DNA from 2 places in the Massilia consociata genome. Region 1 is predicted to be linked to the other one. Evidence: riboswitches for the same ligand, from Rfam matches in the RefSeq annotation. Region 1 holds a riboswitch; the other holds the start of a gene.
The links. A riboswitch is a leader RNA that binds a small molecule or an ion and turns the genes downstream of it on or off. The one in region 1 is predicted to bind thiamine pyrophosphate.

Region 1 (7,924 bases):
GAAAGTGCTGCGCATCGACGCCGAAGACCAGTTCATGGGCCACCTGGCCGGCGTGACCGACCCGGAACAGAAGCGCAAGATCATCGGCCGCGAGTTCGTCGAGGTGTTCCAGGCCGAAGCCAAGAAGCTGACCAACGCGAAATGGCTGGCACAGGGCACGATCTACCCGGACGTGATCGAATCGGCCGGCAAGGGCAAGAAGGGCCAGACCATCAAGAGCCACCACAACGTGGGCGGCCTGCCGGAAACCCTGAACCTGAAGCTGCTCGAGCCGCTGCGCGAGCTGTTCAAGGACGAAGTGCGTAAACTCGGCGTGGCCCTGGGCCTGCCGCACGACATGGTCTACCGCCACCCGTTCCCGGGCCCTGGCCTGGGCGTGCGCATCCTGGGCGAAGTGAAGAAGGAATACGCCGACCTGCTGCGCGAAGCCGATGCCATCTTCATCGAAGAGCTGCGCAACACCCCGTTCGAGCTGCCGGCCGTGGCCGGCATCGACCCAGGCAAGGCGCCGGTGAACTGGTACGAGGCGACCAGCCAAGCCTTCGCCGTGTTCCTGCCGGTGAAGTCGGTCGGCGTGATGGGCGACGGCCGCACCTACGAATACGTGGTGGCGCTGCGCGCGGTGCAGACCCTCGACTTCATGACGGCGCAGTGGGCGCACCTGCCGCATTCGCTGCTGGGCAAGGTGTCGAACCGGATCATCAATGAAGTGCGCGGGCTGAATCGTGTCGTGTATGACATTTCGGGGAAGCCGCCGGCGACGATTGAGTGGGAATGACGGCAGTCTCTAAGTAACGCATTTGAATTGAAAACTGCAGAGCCGTTGATCATTCGTATGAATGATCGGCGGCTTTTTTGTTTCTTTTCGGGTCCAGGCCAGTGACCAGGACGAGTCTATTGATGAATGAATCGCCGCCGCCCTATAAATGTAACTAACCGACAGTGGGGCTTCATCCAAGACGATTCCTCGACGTTAACAACTGCGAACAAACTAACCACGCCTTGCGAAGGCTTCCAGGAAGGTCCAGTTTGTCGGCAACCGTTCGCGTGCGGATCTGTCTGCAAGCCGCCATTCTGGCCGAGCTTCAAGCTTGCACCACAGCCATCTGGCGAAGTGCAGTCCGACAACTCGTCATCCTGGACAACTCGGCCTGTCCAGATCATGTATCGTCAACCCAGATTGACGACACGCTCCGAAGACAGGCCATGACACCTAAACGAGGCCCGAAGCTCGACGCCACGCCTCAGCTTGGACTTCCGTTTGTCCAGGAAGGGCCCGCGCACGACCTGACATACTACATCGGTATCTGTACCGTGTTCGCCGGTTACCACAAGCGCTGGCCGACGCCCCAGGCGACGGGGGAAGAGTTCCGCGCCGCACGCATACTGGGCTACGATGGCCGACGGCTCGCGCGCGAAGTCCGCTTCCCCGGTCCCGAACTCGAGGCCGATCCTTCCTACCAAGCATTGCGGGACCGCTGCCGCGCCGAGGGCATCGATGACGGCATCGACCTGGCGATGCTGGATCCGCGCTATCGCAGCGTGCTGCAGGACGAAGTCATCGCCGAGTTATTCGAATCCCTCGCCCTGGTTGGCGACGCCGGGCCGGGCTGCGTGCGCTACGCAACGGGCGTAGCTGTCCATGCGCCGGACGAGCTGACGCTGCACTACGGCGAGGCCATCCGCATGCGTGCGGTGGAAGCAGCGGGGCTCGATGCCTTCGACCCCAAGGTGCTGCGGCAAATGTTTTCGATTCGCGTACGTGCGAACGATGAGTTAAAGCAGTTTATCGACCGCGTCGGGATGGTGTACCGTTCGAGCGATGGGCTGCTGGCCGATCACTATCGCCTTGAGGCCAGCGACGACGGGCGACTCTATATCCGGTACCAGATGGTGGAGGGAAGCCGGTACGCGGGACGGTTTGACGTCGAGCGGCAAACGGCGCGCCTGGCGGGCATGCTGGCGGCGCGGCCCGATCTCGCCAGGACAGACGGCCGCAATGACGCGGCGCGGGAGCGAAACGCGAGAGTAGCAGTGCCCCGCGTCGGATGCGATGACGAACTGCAGCGGCAGCTGCGCATGCTCACGCCTGACGGCAGCAGCCTGAAGCTGCCGATCCAGGCGCTGAGCCGACTACCCGACATCATGCTGATAGTGCAGGAGGCCGGTGGCGTGTACCGGCCGCGCCGGCAGCAATTCGACTTTCCCGATAACACAGCGGCCGCCGACGTGCTCGCGCAACTGCTTGCCCGTTACGACGGCAACGCCGCTTGTTAGGCGCGACGCGCGATGGCGCGACGTCTTGGCGACATGCCACCGTCGCCAGCGCCGCCGAACATGTCCGGCTGCACCGCAAACGGAGAAACGGTTGCAAGTGCTGGCGCTGCGTCTGGCCGGGCCGGCGCAACGGTCTCGTACGGGTCGATTTCGGCAGCGATGCCGTTCGCGTGGGCCAGCACATCGTCCAATATTCGCAGCTTTCCCGGGTCGATGAGATCGCTCGACGCCACCAGGGCACGCCAGTAGCGCACAACGTCCTCCCGCACCATCGCGACCGTGCGGCTGCCGTCAGTGCCCATGATAAGCTTATCGAAGCGATGTTCTTCCCACTTGTCGAGCTCCCTTGGTGACAGCGCATCCGGATAGTGACGCGCCTTGTAGCGCAACCACAGCGTAGCGAGCCGAGGGTCGTCGAACTCCGGCCTGGCAGCGGAGAAGCCGCGCGGATCAAGGATGCGAAGCTGATCCAGCGTGCGGCGGTCGGTATTGCCTAGTAGGCCCGCGTACAACGCCACCTCGGCATCGGCCTCGCCGTCCAGGCTGTCACGGGCAAAGAGCACCTGCAACAACCTGTCTACGTCCACTGCCTGCAGCACGCGCGCCATCGTGGCGGCGTTTTCCATCGCTGCATCCACATCCAGGCCGAGTTCGGTCGCCCGCTGGCCTGATACGACGTCAAGGTTCGCGAACACCGCCGGCGACTGGTTCGCGGCAATGCTGTCGAGCGGCAGGCGCTGGAAACCTTCGGGCCGGTCCTTGACCCGCGTGAACAGGCGCTTGCGGGCGGTCTCCGCGTCCATATCAAGCAGCTCGCGCGGGTCGTGCGCCAGATCCCAGGCGACGACCTCGTTGCGGTTGATGGGATGCGCAGCGAGGGGAAACATGATGCGCAGGCCCGCGGTCGCGGCAGCGCCGTAGCCGACATGGATGAATGGCTGACGCCGCTCCAAGCCCATCTCCTGCATCGCCAGGTTCTTATTGCGCATTGCCAGACAGTGCGCGTACAGGTGCGGCTGGCGTTCCATGATGAGGCGCGCCAACCCGATAGTGGCGTACACGTCGGACAGCGCATCGTGCGCTGATTCATGCAGCAGCTGGTTTGCGCTACTTAAGCGTTCCAGGGCGAATGAGACCCTGCCATCGTCCTCGCGCGGCCATTCCATCGTCTCGGGCCGTAGCGCGTACGTGGCGCGTACCGCCATCATCACGTCCCATCGGCTGCAGTCGTTTTTCCACTCGCGCTCGTACGGGTCCACCAGGTTGCGCCACAGCATAAAGCGTGTGACCTCGTCGTCGAACGCGACCGAGTTGTAGCCGGCGCCGACCGTGCCGGGGGTACCAAGTTCCCGGCACACTTCGCGCACAAACTGCAGCTCTGGCAGGCCCACTTCGGCGCACACTTGCGGCGTGATGCCGGTGGCAAGGCAAGCGCCCGCATCGAACAGATGGTCGGGCGCCGGCTTGCAGTACAGCGTCGTCGGTTGTCCGACGATTTCCAGATTCATGTCGGTACGCACGCACGCGAACTGGGCCGGGCGTTCGCGGGCAGGGACCAGACCCGTGGTCTCATAGTCGAAAAACAGCATCGTATTCATACACGGCTTTGCGGAATCAGGTGCTTAATTTTGCTATATCGGTGTCAGGACCATGATTTCAAGCGGTGCTGTGTTCCTGTCAGGCGCTGACCACGCACTGCGTGGTCGCGGGCCACCGTGTTTTGGGCTCTATCGCATTGGGTGCTGGTCAATCAGGAAAACATGAGCAATTCACCAATCGGAGCTTGATCTCTGGTATGAATAGTCAACGGCTTTTTCATTGTCGAATGGAGCGGGTCCGTGCATGTCCGACTGGTGCTATGCGAGCAATTTCAATGGTATCGAACATGGTGCTGGGTAAGGGCGCTAGCGTTGAAGAGTGCCCATACCATCCCGAAGCTCGCTTCCAGTCATGACATCGGCGTGTGCCAAGCGGCTAATGCAGAGCGAAGGCAATGGCAAGGCTGGCGCAGGAAGGCCCTGGCGATCCACAGCCGCTTCTTTGTTTCCTGAAGAGTCCAGTCATAAACGCCCATCCATTCGGGAAATCAGCCGGCCGCAAATACAAAATACGTAACTAACCAACAGATAATTTCTACACACTGCACTACCTCGACGTTAACAACTACGAAAAAGCCAACACTGCATCACCAAGGCATCCAGAAGAAGCCCAGACTGCGCCGTTTACGGATGAATTGAGTCCTCCTGCACCAGGCATCCGAGGTTCAGCAGAAGGGTAATGGCTGCCGGCCGTACAGAATCCCGCCTCAGCCAGCGGCGGTCCTGCAGGCGACTTCAGGACGGCGGCCGGCGACGATATCGGCCAGTAGCCGGGCACTGCCGCAACTCATGGTCCAGCCGAGCGTGCCGTGTCCGGTATTCAGATAGAGGTTGGGATAACGCGTCCTTCCGATATACGGTACGTTCGACGGCGTAAGCGGTCGCAGGCCCGTCCAGTAGTTTGGGCGCGCATAGTCGCAGGCATCGGGGAAGAGCTCGCGGACCCGTCGCGTGATCGCTTCGCAACGTACCGTATTCAGGGCGCGCGAATAGCCGTTCAATTCACAGGTTCCGGCCACCCGCAAGCGTGATCCCAGCCGCGACAGCACGAGCTTGTAGCTGTCATCGGTCAGGGAAACGCTTGGGGCCGCGCTTGCGTCAGCGATGTCATAGGTCGCCGAATAGCCCTTGCCGGGATAGATCAGCAGCTTGACGCCCAGCGGTGCAAGCAACGGAGCGGAAAAACTGCCGAGTGCGACAACGAAGGCATCGGCGCGTATTACCCGATGCCTGCCTTCGCCATCGATGGCTTCCGCCCCGATCACCGTGCCCGCTTCGACCAGCAGGCGCGTTGCGCTCGTGTTGTAACAGAAGCGGATGCCGGCTGCCTCGCCTTCGGCAGCCAACCCCGACGTGAACTTGTAGACGTCGCCCGACTCATCACTGGGCGTAAAGTCACCGCCGACCAGTTTCTTGCGCATGGCAGCCAATGCAGGCTCGATCCGGATGAGCTCATCGGCATCGATCGTCCTGCGCGGGCAGCCGAGTTCCCGCATCTGTGCTGCCACGGCACATGCCTTGTCGAACTCGCGCTGATCGGTATAGAAGTGCAGGATGCCGCGCGCCAGGCTGTCGTATTCGATGCCGGTTTCCGCGCGCAGCGCCTGCAGGCTACGGCGGCCATATTCAGCGATGGCAAGAATCTGGCGCAAGTTTGCGTTGACGCGCGCGGGCCGGCATTCGCGCAGGAACTGCAGGCACCATTGCCATTGCAGCGGATCGGCGCGGAGGCGAAACAGCAGCGGCGCGTCTTCGCGGGTGAGGGAGCGCATTATCTTCAGTAATCCGGCAGGGTTGGCCCACGGCTGCGCATGCGACACCGAAATCTGGCATCCGTTTGCAAAGCTCGTCTCCAGCGCGGGCCCCGGCTGGCGTTCGAGCACCGTGACATCATGGCCTGCCTCACGCAGGTACCAGGCCGACGTCGTGCCGATGACGCCCGCTCCCAGCACGACGACGTTCATCGGCTTCGCGCCGCCCTGGCAGCACAAGCACGGGCAGGCGTGCCATCCGGTCGATCGGCTGGGGGAGGCGGGTGCCGGCGACCCTTGAGGGCAGATCGGCCGCGGTCTACACGGATGGGAGAGGTCATTGGATCCTTGTTGGCGTCTCGGTGACTGAGCAGGATCCAGCAAGGGGACGTACGGAGACGGCGCGCAGCCAGCATCGGTGCTTCCCTTCGCTGGCATTATCCAGATCAGGTTCAAAGGGTATGTCTCACCCACAGGTCGCCGTTGCGACATGCAGGACCCCCAGCTTTGCCTTGACAGGCAGGAATGATTTTAACTGCCTTGCCAGTGTCCGGCAATCCCGGTGTTTCACAGCTTGCAATCGGGCGCTCGCTCGCGGTCGTCAGTGGGGAAAAGTTAAGATGAGGATGGACTCGGACATATCCAGCGCCACTCAGCCTGACTATTTGTGGCCAATTGTTCGTCGCAAGACATTCTGCGCTGCCGTACAAAATTAATATTGCAAACACAGGGGGCCGCGCAGAGCAGGAAACCCGCTCACCAGCGGACCTTCCGACACTACAAGAAGACGCTATGGAGACCAAGATGACGCATGCCTATACCGGCTTGGGGCATACCGTTACGCGCACGGGGGCCGTCATGCCTCTGTTGCACGCGCAGCATGACGAAGGAGTCGATTGATGGATCGCTCGATCGCCCATGTACTCGAGCGTGCGGCCATCCAGCACGGTGAACATCTCGCTCTCGCGATCGGCTGCGACCGCTTTTCTTACAGGCAACTCAACGAGCTCGCGAACCGGTTTGCCAACGCGCTGGAGCGCGTCGGGGTCGCCCCGGGCCACCGTGTGAGCTTGTACGCACCGAATTCCTGGCAGTGGATTGTCAGCTACTACGCGGTCCTCAAGCTGGGGGCAGTCGTGAACCCGCTCAATGCGATGCTCACCGCCGAAGAAGCGAAGTATGCGATCGAAGACTGCGGCGCGTCGCTCGTCGTCGCCTCCGCCGACAACGCCCTCGCCCTTGTCGAGTCCGTCGGCAGTGCCACAAACCTGCAAGTCGTCAGCTTCGGTCCGGCCTTGCCCGGTGCGCTCGGCTTTGACGCCATGATCGACAGGGAAAGCGCGCATTTCACGATCCCGGCAATCAGTCCTGATGCACTTTCCACGATTGCGTACACGTCGGGCACCACGGGCCATCCGAAGGGCGCAATGCTGAGTCACAAGGCGGTGCTGCTTAACGCGGCCATGACTTCTGTCATGCATACCCGCCACGCCGGCGATGTGGTGGTGACTGCTCTGCCGTGTGCGCATGCCTACGGAAACATCGTGATGAACGCGACTTTCGCTTGCGGAGGCACCCTGGTCCTGCACCCGACATTCGCCGAACACGCAGTCCTGGAGTCGATCGAACAGTTCGGCGCGACCCTGTTCGAAGGTGTCCCCACGATGTACATGTCCCTGCTGGACGTCCCGCAACTCAAGAGGTACAAGCTCGGCAGCCTGCAACGCTGTACCGTCGGCGGGCAAACGATGCCGACAGCCAAGATCGAGCAGGTCGAGCAAGCGTTCGGGTGCCCGCTTATCGAGTTGTGGGGCATGACGGAACTCGCCGGGCCGGCGACGACGCAGACATTGTACGGCCCACGCAAGCGCGGATCGATCGGCATTCCGCTTCCGCATGTCCAGGCGCGCATCAACGTGATGCCCAACTGCTTCGCATCCACGCTGCATCCAGGAATCGGCGAATTGATGATCCGGGGTGGGCTGACGATGATGGGGTACTACAACAACGAGGACGCGACCGCAGAGGTACTCACCGAGGATGGCTGGTTGCGAACCGGCGATCTCGGTCACATGGATGAAGACGGATTCATCTTCCTGATCGATCGCGCGAAAGACCTCATCGTCACCGATGGATGCCATATCTATCCAGCCGAGATCGAGCGCGTCATCGCCGGGCACCCGGCGGTTGCCATGGTCGCGGTCGGAACGGTGAAGGACGCCGAAAAAGGGGAGCTCGCCAAGGCTTACATCGTCCTTGCCAAGGGCAGGACTGCGTCGGAAGCAGAAATCATCGCGT
Region 2 (7,924 bases), on a different contig from region 1:
TGCTCGGCGCCCTCGCCCTCACCACCCTTGCCCGCTGGCAGGACCGGCGCGACGCCGCCCCGGTCCAGGCCACGCCCCGCACCGCCGTCACGCACTGACACTGAAACCGAAACTGAAAGGACACATCATGCACATGCCGCAACTTGGCCTCGGCACCTTCCGCCTGCAGGGCCAGCAGGCCATCGACTCGGTCCGCAACGGCCTGGAGCTCGGCTACCGCCACATCGACACCGCCCAAATCTACGGCAACGAAGAAGAAGTCGGCACGGCGCTGGCCGCTGCCGGGGTCCCCCGCGACGAGGTCTTCGTCACCACCAAGGTCTGGACCGCGCACCTTGCCGGCAATCTGCTGGTTCCGAGCCTGAAGGAGAGCCTGCGCAAGCTGCGCCTCGAGCGGGTGGACCTGGCGCTGATCCACTGGCCCTCGCCCGGCGCCGCGGTGCCGGTGGCCGAATCGATGCAGGCCTTGCTGGCCGCGCGCGAGCAGGGTTTGACCGGGGCCATCGGCATCTCGAATTTCCCGATCGCGCTGATGCGCGAGGCCATCGATGCGGTGGGCGCCGCCAACATCGCCACCAACCAGGTCGAGCTGCATCCCTACCTGCAGAACCGCAGGCTGGCCGCGTTCGCCCGCGAGGCGGGCATCCACCTCACCGCCTACATGCCGCTCGCCTACGGCAAGGTGATGGAGGAGCCGGCCATCCAGGCCATCGCGACGCGCCTGGGCGCGACCGCGGCTCAGGTCACGCTGGCCTGGCTGCTCGGCAAGGGGTACGCGGCGATCCCGTCGTCGACGAAGCGCGCCAACCTCGCCGGCAACCTGGCAGCGCGCAGCCTCGTGCTGGCCCCCGGCGACATCGCCGCCATCGATGCCCTCGACAGCGGCGGGCGCATCGTCAGCCCGGATTTCGCCCCTGCCTGGGACCGGGGCTGAACTACTCGTCCAGCTCCGGATAGTGGCGGAAGATGCCGTTCTGGTTGAACGGGATGCGCCGGTCGGATGCGAGGTAGGCCGCGATGTTGGGGCGCGCCGCCACCCGGTCGCGCAAGCCGCCGAGCGCCGGGTACTCGCCTTCGAGCCGCTTCATGGCGTTCGGGAAGGCGTAGCGCAGGCCTTCGACCACCTGGAACAGCGACAGGTCGGCGTAGGTCGGCTTGTCGCCCACCAGCCAGTCGCGCGGCTCGGGGTTGGACAGGATCCGCGAGAAGTAGCCGAAGAACTTCGGCAGGCGCGTCTCGATGAAATCGGCGGCGCGCCGGATCGCTTCCGGCTTCTGGTCTTCGTAGTAGAGCGAGGTGGCGATCGGGTGGTGGGTATCGTGGATCTCGGCCACGAGGTCGGCAATGGTCAGCTGCAGCTGGTGCGTCCACAGCCGCCCCGGATCGGTACGCGGCGCCAGCGCGTGCTGTTCGCCAAGGTACAGCAGGATATTGGCCACCTGCCCGATGGTGAGCTCGCCCGCGCGCAGAAAGGGCGGCGCGAACGAGGGATGGGCTTCGGTGTCGAGCGCGGACAGCAGCAGGTCCATCCCGCCCTCGCGGCGCGCGACGTCCACATACTCGGCCGCGGCTTCCTCGAGGGCCAGCCGGACGAATTCCCCACGGCCCTGGATACCGGGCCAGTAAAAAAGTTCATACACCATCTCGCTCCTCCCGTTCGCGTTCGGTCTGGCGCAATTATCAGTGATGAATCGGAAGCGTGTCGCCGCACAAACATGATAGTCTTGTAGTGCCTGCCGGGCGAAAACAATAAGTCACTATTATCCGAGAGAGAGACAACATGACCGCACCGTTCGCCGTTGCTTCCTTTTCCATTGCTTCTTTTTCCACTGCTTCCTTTTCTCTCCCACTCCTGCATCCGGGCAGTAGCTAGCATTCGGCACACTTGCGTGGCAGAATGAGGTTTCTGCTGCGCAATCTCGCCATGCTTCACATGGCGGGACTCGAAGATAAAGACAGTGGCGCCGCCGTGGCGCCAGGAACTTTACGCTGAATGGAGCGTTCTCATGATTGTCGCTCACCTGACCAAAAGTTGGCGTGCCCGCCGAGGCCAGTACACGTCCGCCTCGTGGATGCTCAGCATCGCGCGCAGCCTGCGCGTGCTGCGCTACTGGCGCGAGCACCAGGCCCTCTGCCGTCTCGACCTGGTGCGCCGCTTCGTCGCGGCGGCGCCCCACGACGACCTGTTCCACCACCTGAGCCACCGCAGCTACCTGTCCACCGACCTGAGCGCGCGCCAGCGGGTGCAATGCGTACTGTCGCACTACCGCTTCGAAGACGCCACCTTCGGCAATGCCTACCACCAGGCCGTCTATGGCGGCGGCGGCCTCACGCTGTGGCAACACCCGTCGCAGGACGAAAACGGCGAACACCTGTTCGTCATGCGCCTCGAGATGGCCACGCGCGGCGACGCCGAGGGCGACCTCACCCTGTCGCTGGTCGCCGACGGCAAGTACCTGCACCGCCTGTCCTACACCTGGGTGGATGGCCAGCTGGCCGGTGTCGACCTGCCGATCGTGCCGTTCGTCACCCGCAACCAGGGGCGCTGGACCGACTCCGGCGCGGCCTTCGACGCCTTCGAGGCAGCCTTCCCCAACAATTCGCCGAGCTTCTTCTGCTTCGCCGCCATGCAGGGCATCGCCCAGGCGCTGGGCATCGACCAGGTGGTGGCCATCAAGTGCACATCGCACATCGCCTACAACCCGCTCGACGTCAAGCACTTCGAGAACGCCTACGACGGCTTCTGGAAGATCCTGGGCGGAGTCGAGATGCCGGGCCGCAGCTACCTGATCCGCCTGCCCTTCTACCTCAAGCCGCTGGCCGACATGCCGTCCAAGCATCGCAAGCGCGCCGCCCAGCGCCGCGAGTTCTGGCGCGCCATCGGCGATTCCACCCGCACCACGATGCTGCGGCACATGGTGCCGGCAGCGAGCAGGCAGGCGCGCACCGTGGCCGAGCCGGCGACGGCCGAAGCCTGACCCACTGGCCGGCAGCGCGCACGGCACCTGCGCCTCTGGGCCATGGCTGCGCAAGCTGCGCCTGCTGCTGCGGGTGCCCCAATCTCTTGCGCGCCAGGAGGCCTGGCCGAGCATGGCAACCCCTCTCCTTGAATTGGACAGCGGGGTAGCGTACCAGCGCAGATTGGATGCTTGCGCATGCATTCGATTATGATGGCGAGCCATGCTCATCAGGTCTTACACTTCAGTCGAAAGCCGAACGCATTGAACTTCCCCTCCAGGTCCGCCCTGCCGCTGTTTACCGCTTGCGCCTGCGCCGTCATCGCGCTTGCCTGCCTGTCGGGCTGGGCATCCGGGATCGAGCATCTCACCTCGGTATTCCGGGGCTTTCCGGCCATGGTCCCCATGACTGCGGGAATGACCCTGCTGGCCTGCTGCGCGCTGGTCCTGCGCCAGTCAGGCGCCGGAAAACATGCCGGCTTGCTGCCGGCGCTGGCGCTCATGGCGGCAGCGCTCATGATCCTGCTGGCGTACGCCGTGCAGCCGCTCGGTTGGCTCCCGGACCTGATGGCAGGACGCGGCGGCTGGAGACTGTCGTCTCCGATCACGGCGGCGGCTTTCCTGGTACTCGGCGCCAGCCTGGGGGCGCTACCCTACCCGCGCCACGTGCATCGCTCGCAATGGCTTGCGCTGGGCGTGCTGTTCCTGGCGCTGCTGACGCTTGCAGGCTACCTGTTCCGGGACACCTTTCTTTATCACTCATTGCCGGGTACCGGCACCTCGATCCTGACGGTCGTGGCGCTCATCCTGCTTTCGATCGGCTCCCTGGCGACGCGTTTCTCCGAAGGCATCATGGCGGCTGTCACGGGTCACGCTCCCTCGGCCCAGATTGCACGGCGACTGCTCCTGGCGGCAATTATCCTGCCGGTCCTGCTGGGTACCATCATCTGGATTGCGTTGCACTTCGACGCGGTGGACATCGATACCGGGATTGCCCTGCTCGTCTGGGGGATCGCGGTGCTGATCATCGTCGTCACCTGGCATGGGGCCGTGCGCCTGAACCGTGCCGACGTGGCGCGCCGCGAGGCCGAGCGGGCGCTCGAGGACGCATTGGCCTCCTTGCGCGAGGCCGACGCCCACAAAGACCATTTCCTGGCGGTGCTCGGGCATGAGTTGCGCAACCCCCTGGCCCCGATCCGGGCCGCCGCCGACCTGCTGCGGCTCCCTTCGGGTGTCGATGCGTCACAGCAGCGCCGTACCGGCGACATCATTGCACGACAAGTGGAAGCCATGACCCATCTCGTCGACGACCTGCTCGACATGTCGCGCGTGCGGCAAGGCCTGATGACGACGGAGCGCGTCCCGGTCGACCTGTCCATGGTGGTCAACGACGCCCTGGAACAGGCCAGACCCGCGATCGCGCAGCGCCGCCACGGGCTGGCGACCGAGCTGCCCGACCGTCATCCGGTGGTGCTGGGTGACCACAAGCGGCTGGTGCAGGTCGTGGCGAACCTGTTGGCCAATGCGGCAAAATACACGCCCGAAGGCGGCCGCATCGTGCTGGCGCTGCACGCGGGGCCGCACCAGGCCCGGATCGAGGTCAGCGACAATGGTATCGGCATCGAAGCTGCGCTGCTGGAGCACGTGTTCGATTCGTTCGCCCAGGTGACGCGCAGCCCCGGCCGTACCGGGGGCGGCCTGGGTATCGGTCTTGCACTGGTCAAGAGCCTGGTCGAGCTGCATGGCGGCAGCGTGGCCGCACACAGCGCGGGACTGGGCCAGGGCAGCACGTTCCAGGTGACCCTTCCGCTCGTGCAACAAGACCCGGAGCGCAAGCCGTAAGTCCCTGCACAGGCGGGCTCGTCGCTGCATCGCCCCCGCACCCATCATTGCCACATTCACCACGTCCGTCCGGGACCGTGGTACACTGCCGCCTCGCTAGGGGTCCTGGTGCGCGCTTCACGCTGCGCTGCCGGGTGAGAGATACCCTCCGTACCTGATCTGGATAATGCCAGCGAAGGAAAGCGCAACGCAGTTCCCATTCTTGTTTGCCCTTCCCCCACGTTGGCTCCGGCTTTTATGAAAGCAGCGCGCCGCATCCGACACCGTGGCGCGCGAAGACGAGCAAACCATGACATTCAACCTGAAGCAATCCGTCCTTGCCTGCGCCATCCTGCAGGCCTTCTCCATCAGCGCATCGGCGCAACAGGCCGCACAGCCGGCTGCACAGCCAACCGCGGGCGTGGCCTCGGTCGTCGTCACCGGCAGCCGCTGGGTCGCCAGCGACCGCGCCAGCATCGGCGGCTTCACCGACGCGCCCCTGCTCGACACTCCGGCGGCGATCACCGCCATTACCCGCACCCAGATGCAGGACCTGTCGATCCGCAACGTGACCGACGCCGCGCGCTTCGACGCCTCGATCGGGGACGCGTACAACGCGATCGGCTATGCCGAGCAGTTCTCGATCCGCGGCTTCGCGCTGGACAACGCCAGCAGCTACCGCAAGGACGGCATCGTGATCCCGGCCGATGCGCAAATCCCGCTGGAGAACAAGGAACGGGTCGAGGTGCTGCGCGGCCTGGCCGGCCTGCAGGCGGGCGTCGCGGCGCCGGGCGGCATCATCAACTTCGCCACCAAGCGCCCGACCAATGCGCCGCTGCGCTCGGCGACCGTGGAGGTGAGCGAGCGCGGCACCGTGCACGGCGCGATCGACCTGGGCGGCCGCTTCGAGGACCGCCGCTTCGGCTACCGCATCAATGCCGCCGCGGAAGAGTTGAAGTCCTACGTGCGCGGCGCCGACGGCGAGCGCCAGTTCGCATCCTTCGCCTTCGACTGGCAGATCGCGCCAAGCGCCCTGCTGCAACTGGACCTCGACCACCAGCACAAGTCGCAGATCACCGCGCCGGGCTACCAGCTGCTGCGCAACGAGGCGCTGCCGACCGGCGTATCGCCGAAGACCCTGCTCAACAACCAGCTGTGGACCAAGCCGGTGGAAACCGACAGCAGCAACCTGGGCTTGCGCTTCGAGTACCGCATCAACCCGGAATGGAACGCGACCATCACCGCCAACAAGCACTGGTTCAAGCGCGACGACTACACCGCCTTCCCTTACGGCTGCAGCAACGAGGGCGAAGGATTCTATCCGGGCTACTGCTCGAACGGCGACTACGACGTCTATGACTACCAGAGCGTGGGCGAGCGCAAGACCCCGTGGGGTGTGCAGGCCATGCTGCAGGGCCGCTTCACTACCGGCGCGGTGCGCCACGCGCTCACCGTGGGCACGGCCGTCTCCGAGCGCCACGACAGCTTCGGCGAATACGTCTACGACTACGCCGGCTACAGCAACATCTGGAACAACCTGCTGGTCGACCCGGCGCCGGGCAGCCCGCGTACCGGCCCGGTGATGGAGCGCCGCAGCGACCGCGAGCACGCCCTGTTCGTGCAGGACGTCGCCACCCTGTCCGAGCAGCTGACGCTGCACGCCGGCCTGCGCTGGGTGAAGCTCAAGCGCCACGAACTGGCCGAGATCGACCAGCCGTGGGTGCATGCGAACGATTCCTTCGTGCTGCCGAGCGTGGCGCTGGTGTACAAGCCGGCGCGCGACTGGAGCGTCTACGGCTCGCTGAGCCACGGCCTGCAGCACGGCGGCATCGCCGAAATGGGCACGACCAACGAGAACGCCGCGCTGCCGCCGGGCCGCTCGAAGCAGGTGGAACTGGGCGTGAAAGGCATCGTCAACAATGCCGTGATGGTGTCGGCCGCCGCGTTCGACATCCGCCAGGGGCTGGAATACGTGAACGCCGCCAATGCCTTCGTGCGCGCCGGCGAGCAGCGCCACCGCGGCATCGAACTGGCGGCGCAGGGCAAGGTCAATGCAGACCTGAACTACAGCCTGTCGCTGATGGCGCTGGATGCGAAGCAGACCGGCACCGGCGACCCGGGCGTGGAAGGCAAGCGCGTCACCAACGTGCCGGAATTCCGCTCGACCGCGTGGGTGGAATATGCCGTGCCGGCCGTCGCCGGCCTGAAGGTGGATGCGATGTGGCAGTATTCGGGCAGCAAGGCCTTCGATCCGGAAAACCGTGCGATCGTGCCAGGCTACCACGTGGCCGGCCTGGGTGCGTCCTACGCCGTGCGGCTCGGCAATGTCAACACGACCCTCCGCGCCCGCGTGGACAACGTGTTCGACAAGTTCTATTGGCGCGACGTGACGCAGTCGCTGGGCGGCTACCTGCTGCCGGGCGCGCCGCGCACCTTCCGCGTGTCGGCCCAGTTCGACTTCTAAGGCTGGCCCAGCAGTGCCTCGACCTGCCGTACCCGGTACGGCAGGTCGCCTTCCAGCAGGACGTAGGGAATGCCCCTCGCGACCAGCGTCTCCACCAGCATCCGGTGCACCTCCTGGCGCACCTCTTCCGATTCGCGCTGCAGGCCGTCCGGTTCCCATGGGCTGTCGGGCGCCGTGACGAACGTCCAGGCGTAGTCGTGGCGGCTGTCCAGGCGCGCCAGCTGCGGGTCCACCCGGCCCCAGTACTGGCGGCTGTACAGGGCCGTCATCAGGGGCGTCGTGTCGCAGAACAGGAAGCGCCTTGCCTGCCCGGCCAGCGCGTCTTCGCGCGCCAGCTGGGTGCGGGCGATCGGGTACTGGTCGCTCTCGAACGGCACGCGGGCATGGGTGTCGACGAACTCGCGCAGGTATTCCGGTACCCACACGGTCTTGTAGTGCGCCGCCAGCGCCTCGGCCAGGGTGGACTTGCCGGACGATTCCGCACCGAGCAGCGCTACCCGCTGGACCGGCAGGCCCGGGTTCGGATCCGGCGCCCCGGCCGCGCTCATGCATCCCTCCGCGCAATGTTCGACCAGGCGCGCCAGCCCGTGTAGGCAAGCACCACGAACACCGCGTACAGCACCGCCGTCAGGATCAGGCCCTTGTAGACGTACAGGCCGACGTACAGCACATCCACCACGAT

Region 2: linked by a shared signal. The riboswitch ahead of ACFFJK_RS00080 (TonB-dependent siderophore receptor) and the one ahead of ACFFJK_RS13315 (D-amino acid dehydrogenase) in region 1 are both predicted to bind thiamine pyrophosphate.

What each region holds. Positions count from the first base shown of each region.
Region 1 covers NZ_JBHLWP010000012.1:46,224-54,147, forward strand. Annotated here, with positions in the region: gene guaA (glutamine-hydrolyzing GMP synthase) at 1-778, shown strand, start outside; gene ACFFJK_RS13305 (hypothetical protein) at 1,030-2,277, shown strand; gene sbcB (exodeoxyribonuclease I) at 2,274-3,875, opposite strand; gene ACFFJK_RS13315 (D-amino acid dehydrogenase) at 4,583-5,839, opposite strand; TPP riboswitch at 6,033-6,139, opposite strand; gene ACFFJK_RS13320 (class I adenylate-forming enzyme family protein) at 6,526-7,924, shown strand, end outside.
Region 2 covers NZ_JBHLWP010000001.1:21,729-29,652, reverse strand. Annotated here, with positions in the region: gene ACFFJK_RS00105 (MFS transporter) at 1-98, shown strand, start outside; gene dkgB (2,5-didehydrogluconate reductase DkgB) at 128-934, shown strand; gene ACFFJK_RS00095 (glutathione S-transferase) at 936-1,643, opposite strand; gene ACFFJK_RS00090 (DUF535 family protein) at 2,007-2,978, shown strand; gene ACFFJK_RS00085 (sensor histidine kinase) at 3,222-4,799, shown strand; TPP riboswitch at 4,888-4,997, shown strand; gene ACFFJK_RS00080 (TonB-dependent siderophore receptor) at 5,089-7,242, shown strand; gene ACFFJK_RS00075 (AAA family ATPase) at 7,239-7,790, opposite strand; gene pnuC (nicotinamide riboside transporter PnuC) at 7,787-7,924, opposite strand, start outside.